One region of the Planosporangium spinosum genome, then DNA from elsewhere that is predicted to be linked to it. Evidence: riboswitches for the same ligand, from Rfam matches in the RefSeq annotation. Region 1 holds a riboswitch; the other holds the start of a gene.
What was found. Region 1 has a riboswitch for cobalamin ahead of ACNTMW_RS32735 (ribonucleoside-diphosphate reductase subunit alpha). Riboswitches for the same ligand answer to the same signal wherever they lie in the genome.

Region 1 (3,451 bases):
CGCGTACCCGTCCCCGACGAGCTGCTGCTCCAGCAGATCGGCCGGCCGCGCACCCGGCCCGCCCCCGTCCGGACCTAGCCGATCGGCAGGCCCGTCGCGCGCAGCGTCCAGCGTCCCGGTCCGCCGGTCAGCACGGTCTGGCGCAGCGGCACCACGTCGACGCGCCAGAACGAGGCCGGGGGCGACGCGAGTACGCCGACGACGGCCGCGCGGATGACGCTCGGGTGGGTGACCGCGACGATCGTGCCGGTTACGGCCGGCAGCTCGTCCAGCCACTCGCGCGCCCGGGTGAGCAGTTCGACGACCGACTCCCCGCCGTGCGGAGCGGCGACGGGGTCGGTCAGCCACGCGGCGACCGCGTCCGGCGCGGCCGCCTCGACCTCGGCGAGGGTACGACCCGCCCACCGGCCCACGTCACCGTCGCGCAGCGCCGCAACGATCTCCGGTTCCAGACCGAGCGCGGCGGCGGTCTGCACGCAGCGGCGCGCCGGAGAGCTGTAGGCGGCCGCCACCCGCCGGAACACCCCGGTCGCCGCGGACGCGCCGGCCAGACCGCGCTCGTCGAGCGGCTCGTCGTCGGGAAATGCCGCCGCCCGCGTCGCCGCGGTCGGCGCGTGACTGACCAGCACCAGCCGGGTACCCACGTCCCGCCCTCCCTCCCACACCATGGACGTCTACCGCCACCAACGACGCGACCCACTCACTCCATGGGTAGCCACGACACAGCTCGAACGGCGGCGCACACCAACCACGGTGGACGTGACGAACGCGGCGCACCCGCGACCAAGCCGCAGCCTAGTCACACAGGTACGCCACTGGCCCACCCAACAGGACGATCTTGCCTGGGAATCGATTGGTTCTCGAACAAGATCAAACCAGGAACGTCCGGAGGGTCGGCACCGTCCAGCCAACCTGGCCAGCAACTCGGCGTGTCCAAAGACACGACCACGGACCTTGGGGCGCCGTGATCGCCACCCCCGCACCCGTCGAGAACGACCTGGTCGCCCCAACCACGCTCGTCCGCGCGCTCGTCGGCTGCGGCCGAGTGTCCACTTGCAAGCAGAACCCACTGACGGCACGCGGCCCGATCGGCGGCCGACTGCACGAGGTGCTCCTTCGACAAATCGTCCGGCACGAACGCCGACCGGCCCGAGCCGGCCCCCGCATGTTCGGATGCGCGCGGCCCCGTGACACGCAGGTCATGGTGTCGCTGGATCGACTCGGCCGTGAATCGGGTTCTTCGAGGCGGGGCCGCACGGACGACACGCCGATACGAGATGTTGTGTGTGACTTCGCGAGCGCACCCATATATGGTGTCGTCCGCAGCTGGTTCGGCCGTCCGTCAAGGCGGCCGTGGCAACAGGGAACCCGGTGGAAATCCGGGACTGCCCCGCAGCGGTGAGTGGGAACGACCGCCGTCAACGAAGCACTGGACCACACGGTCTGGGAAGCGACGGCCAGTAGGCGACCCTTCAGTGGTCACGCCCGCGAGTCCGAAGACCTGCCAGCGCGCCGCACGCCGACCGGTGTGCGGCGGTCGGCGGCCGCGCGGGACGGCCGACGCCACAGCCGGACCACGCGTGTCGCCGCGGGACCGGTGGCGTCCCCTCGCGCGCCCGACGACCGTCGGTGAGTGCCCGAGGAGGGGGACATGACGGTCACGCAAGACCAGACCACCGCGCCGGAGCGCCGGCACGTGATGCAGGTCCGCAAACGCAACGGCGACACCGAGCCGGTCGACGTCGGCAAGATCGTCCGAGCGGTCGAGCGGTGGGTCGCCGACCTGGACGAGGTGGACCCGCTGCGGGTCGCGACGAAGACGATCAGCGGCCTGTACGACGGGGCGAGCACCGCCGAGCTGGACAAGCTGTCGATCCAGACCGCCGCCGAGCTGATCGGCGAGGAACCGCAGTACTCGAAGCTGGCCGCCCGGCTGCTCGCCGCGTACGTCGACAAGGAGGTCCGCAACCAGGGTGTAGCGAGCTTCAGCCAGTCCATCCGGTACGCCCACGATCAGGGACTGATCGGTGACGAGACGGCCGCGTTCGTGGCGGGCAACGCCCGCAAGCTCGACGACGCGGTCGATCCGGCCGGGGATCTGCGCTTCGAGTACTTCGGTCTGCGCACGGTCACCGACCGGTACCTGCTGCACCATCCCGAGTCGCGGCTGGTGGTGGAGACGCCGCAGTACTGGCTGCTGCGGGTGGCGTGCGGTCTGTCGGCCGATCCCGGCGAGGCGATCGGCTTCTACCGGCTGATGTCGTCGGTGGCCTACCTGCCCAGCTCGCCGACGCTGTTCAACTCCGGCACCCGGCACACCCAGATGTCGTCGTGCTTTCTGGTCGACTCGCCGCGCGACGAGCTCGACTCCATCTACGAGCGGTACCACCAGGTGGCGCGGCTGTCGAAGTTCTCCGGCGGCATCGGCATCTCCTGGTCGCGGGTGCGCGGCCGCGGCGCGCTGATCCGCGGCACGAACGGCCGCTCGAACGGGATCGTGCCGTTCCTCAAGACCCTCGACGCCGGCGTGGCCGCGGTCAACCAGGGCGGCCGGCGCAAGGGCGCCGCCTGCGTCTACCTGGAGCCCTGGCACCCCGATGTCGAGGAGTTCCTGGAACTGCGCGACAACACCGGGGAGGAGTCCCGCCGCACGCACAACCTGAACCTGGCCCATTGGATCCCGGACGAGTTCATGCGCCGGGTCGAGGCCGACGCCGACTGGTCGCTGATCGACCCGTCCGACGCCCCCGACCTGCCCGATCTGTACGGCGAGGCGTTCGACGCCGCCTACCGGGTCGCGGAGAAGAAGGCCGTGCGCACCGTGAAGGCCCGGGACCTGTACGGGCGGATGATGCGCACCCTCGCGCAGACCGGCAACGGCTGGATGACGTTCAAGGACCCGTCCAACCGGCTGTCCAACCAGACCGGCGCCCCGGGCAACACCATCCACCTGTCCAACTTGTGCACCGAGATCCTCGAGGTCAACTCCGACGACGAGACCGCCGTGTGCAACCTCGGCTCGATCAACCTGGGCGCGCACGTCACCGCCGACGGCGTCGACTGGGAAAAACTAAGGGCAACGGTGCGCACCGCGGTCGTGTTCCTGGACCGGGTGATCGACATCAACTACTACCCGTCCGCGCAGGCCGCCGCATCGAACCCGCGCTGGCGGCCGGTCGGACTGGGCGTGATGGGGCTGCAGGACGTGTTCTTCACGCTGCGCCTGCCGTTCGACTCGGCCGAGGCGCGGGAGCTGTCCACCCGGGTGCAGGAGGAGATCTTCCTGACCGCGCTGGAGACCTCGGCCGGCCTGGCCGAGCGGTTCGGCCCACACCCGGCGTACCCGCAGACCCGCGCCGCGCAGGGTGTCCTGCACCCCGACCTGTGGGGCGCGCAGCCCGTCCAGACCGGACGCTGGGCCGCACTGCGCGCCCGGATCGCCGAGCACGGC
Region 2 (3,451 bases), on a different contig from region 1:
GACCAGGAACAGGTTGCGCCGGCCCAGCCGGTCGGACAGCCGCCCGAACACCAGCGCGCCGACCACCTCGCCGAGCAGGTAGACCGAGGCGGTCAGGCCGACCTCGCCCGCGGTCAGGTGGAGGGTGTTCTGGTCCTTGAGTACCGAGGCGATCGACGCCGCCATCTGGATCTCCAGGCCGTCGAGCACCCAGGCCACGCCGAGGGCGACGACCACCAGCCAGTGGAACCGCGCCCAGGGCAGCCGGTCGATACGGGCCGGTACGTCGCTGCGGACTGTTTGTGGGGAACTGGTCATTGGGCACCTCCGTGTCAGCGGTCTTGCCCATGCCGCTGACTGCCCAAACTCGACACCTTAACGACCATTAACTACCGATCGGCACAAAACAATATCTGGAGGGGACGTGGGGACGCTGCGCGCCGTGCCGCGCCGGCTGATCGGCAGGGTCGTCGGCGCGCTGCGCGGCCGTGACCTGGCGCTGCACGCCGCGGCCACCACGTTCTACGGCGGGATCGCCGTGGTACCCGTCAGCCTGCTCACCCTGCGGCTGGCCGCGGCGATCGTGGGCACCGACCGGTTGGCGGCGCGCGCCGGTCGGGTGGCTGCCGCGTTCCCGGCCGAACTGGGCGCGAACCTTGCCGCCACGAGGCTGGTGACGGCCGGACTGCACCTGTCCGCCGCCCAGGCGGTGGCGGCGCTGCTGCCCGCCACCCTGTACGGCGAGGGGCTGCGCCGCTCACTGGTGTCGCTGGCCGGCGGTGCCGCGGCGCGGCGGGAGCGGGCCATCGGGTGGCGCGGCCGGCTGCTCGTGCTGCCGCTGCTCGCCGCGGGCCCCGGGCTGCTGCTGGCGCTGCTGCTGGCGCTGCCCTGGGCGGCCGGGCTGCTCGGCCGGGGCGGCCTGGCCAGCGTCGCGGCGGTGGTGGTGTCGTTCCTGGGCGTGTGGCTCGCACTCAGCCCGGTGGTGATCTGGGTGTACCGGTTCGTCGGCCCGGCGCGCCCGCCCTGGCCGGCGGCCACCGCCGGCGGGTCGTTCGCGGCGGCTAACCTGTCCGGCTTCCTGCACGGCTTCGTGCTGTTCTGGTCGCTGCCGCTGAACCTGGGGCTGCCGTTCGGCGGGTTCGCCGCCGTGGGCGCGGTCGTCGCCGTCGCGCTGTGGCTGTACGTGCTCCACGTCGTCGTCCTGGTCGGGTACGTGTTCACGCGGCAACTGGGCCGGCTCGTCGCCCCGCACCCGTCACCCGGCAGTGGATCGGCGCCGCCGGGCGATCCGTGATGCCGTAGCATCCGCGACGGCGGCAGTGGAGGAACCCGGTGCGAATCCGGGGCGGTCCCGCCACTGTCACCGGGGAGCGACCCTCACCCATGCCACGGCCGGCACACGCCGGTGGGAAGGCGGAGGGGCGACTGCTCTGGGGCGCTGCGCAGCGTCGAGCGCCGAGCCAGAGCAGTCGTACGTGTCGATCCGGGAGCCAGGAGACTCCGGCCGCCGGGGGACGAGAAGTCCCCACCTACGACCCTGCGACCGGGGCGCGGACCCCGACGGGAGTTGCCTCTCATGACGTTCGTCCTGCTTTCCACCGCCGACACCGACCTGCTCGCGGCCCGGGCCAGCGGCGCCGACTGGCGGGTGGCCAATCCGACCCGGCTCGATCCCGCGGACGTGCCCGGCCTGCTCGACGGCGCGGCGCTCGCCGTGGTCCGGCTGCTCGGCGGCCGGCGTACCTGGCCCGAGGGTCTGGACGAGGTGCGGCGTGCCGGGCTGCCGGTGGTGGCGCTCGGTGGTGAGGCCACCCCGGACGCCGAGCTGACCGCGCTGTCGACCGCGGCCACCGGCGTGGTCGGAGACGCGCAGCGCTACCTGGTCGAGGGTGGCCCGGACAACCTGCGCGAGCTGTACCGGTTCCTGTCCGACACGGTGCTGCTCACCGGCGAGGGGTTCGCGGCACCCGCGCCGGCGCCGGCCTACGGTGTGCACGGCACCCACGACCAACGGCCCGACCGGCCGACCGTCGGGGTCGTGTTCTACCGGGCACACGCTCTCGCCGGCAACACCGCGTTCGTCGACACCCTCGCGGCCGCGATCGAGGAGCAGGGCGCCAACGCGCTGCCGATCTTCGCGTCGTCGCTGCGCGCGGTCGACGACGGCCTCGCCGAACTGCTGGGGCGCTGCGACGCGCTGGTGGTGACGGTGCTCGCGGCGGGTGGCACCACGGCCGCCGACGCGAGTGCGGGCGGCGACTCCGACGCCTGGTCGGTGGAGGCGCTCGCGGCGCTGGACGTACCGGTGCTCCAGGGGCTCTGCCTCACGTCGAGCCGCGCCCAGTGGGCCGGCTCCGACGCCGCGCTGAGCCCGATGGACGCGGCGATGCAGGTGGCGATCCCGGAGTTCGACGGCCGACTGATCACGGTGCCGTTCTCGTTCAAGGAGGCCGGCCCGGACGGTATCCCGGTGTACCTCGCCGACCCGGAGCGCGCCGCGCGGGTGGCCGGCATCGCGCTGGCGTACGCCCGGCTTCGGCGCGTCGACAACCGCGACAAGCGGCTGGCGATCGTGCTGTCGTCGTACCCGACGAAGCACTCGCGCGTCGGCAACGCGGTCGGCCTGGACACCCCCGCCTCGGCGGTCTCCCTGCTACGGGCGCTGCGCGCGGCCGGGTACGCCGTGGGCGAGTTCCCTCAAGACGGCGACGCGCTGATCCACTCGCTGATCGCGGCCGGTGGCCACGACGTGGAGTGGCTGACCGAGGACCAGTTGGCGGCGGCGCCGATCCGGGTTCCGTTGTCCGACTACCGGGGCTGGTTCGACGCGCTGCCGGAGTCGCTGCGCGCCGACATGCTGGACGCGTGGGGCGAGCCGCCGGGCGAGCTGTACGTCGACGGCGACGGACCCGATAAGGCAATAGTGCTGGCCGGACTGCAATTTCAAAACGTGACGCTGATGATCCAGCCGCCGCGCGGCTTCGGTGAGAACCCGATCGCGATCTACCACGACCCTGACCTGCCGCCCTCACACCACTACCTCGCCGCGTACCGGTGGCTGGCCGGCAACGTCGACGCCGTCGTGCACCTGGGCAAGCACGGCACCCTCGAGTGGCTGCCCGGCAAGGGGCTCGGCCTGTCCGCCGCCTGCGCCCCGGACGCCGTACTCGGCGACCTGCCGCTGGTGTACCCGTTCATCGTCAACGACCCGGGGGAGGGCACCCAGGCCAAGCGTCGGGGGCACGCCACCATCGTCGACCACCTGGTGCCCCCGATGGCCCGCGCCGACACGTACGGCGACCTGGCGAAGCTGGAGCAGCTGCTCGACGAGTACGCGACCGTGCAGGCGCTGGACCCGGCGAAGCTGCCGGCGGTGCGGGCCCAGGTCTGGACGCTGATCCAGGCCGCCCAGCTCCACCACGACCTGCACCAGTCCGAGATGCCCGGTGAGGACGACTTCGACGACTTCATT

Region 2: it holds a riboswitch for cobalamin, as region 1 does, so the genes downstream of both, cobN (cobaltochelatase subunit CobN) here and ACNTMW_RS32735 (ribonucleoside-diphosphate reductase subunit alpha) in region 1, are expected to answer to the same signal.

The regions. Positions count from the first base shown of each region.
Region 1 covers NZ_JBLYUB010000044.1:14,908-18,358, reverse strand. Annotated here, with positions in the region: gene ACNTMW_RS32745 (hypothetical protein) at 1-78, shown strand, start outside; gene ACNTMW_RS32740 (histidine phosphatase family protein) at 75-644, opposite strand; cobalamin riboswitch at 1,311-1,523, shown strand; gene ACNTMW_RS32735 (ribonucleoside-diphosphate reductase subunit alpha) at 1,652-3,451, shown strand, end outside.
Region 2 covers NZ_JBLYUB010000019.1:45,804-49,254, forward strand. Annotated here, with positions in the region: gene ACNTMW_RS23530 (MFS transporter) at 1-297, opposite strand, end outside; gene ACNTMW_RS23535 (YhjD/YihY/BrkB family envelope integrity protein) at 404-1,273, shown strand; cobalamin riboswitch at 1,303-1,479, shown strand; gene cobN (cobaltochelatase subunit CobN) at 1,556-3,451, shown strand, end outside.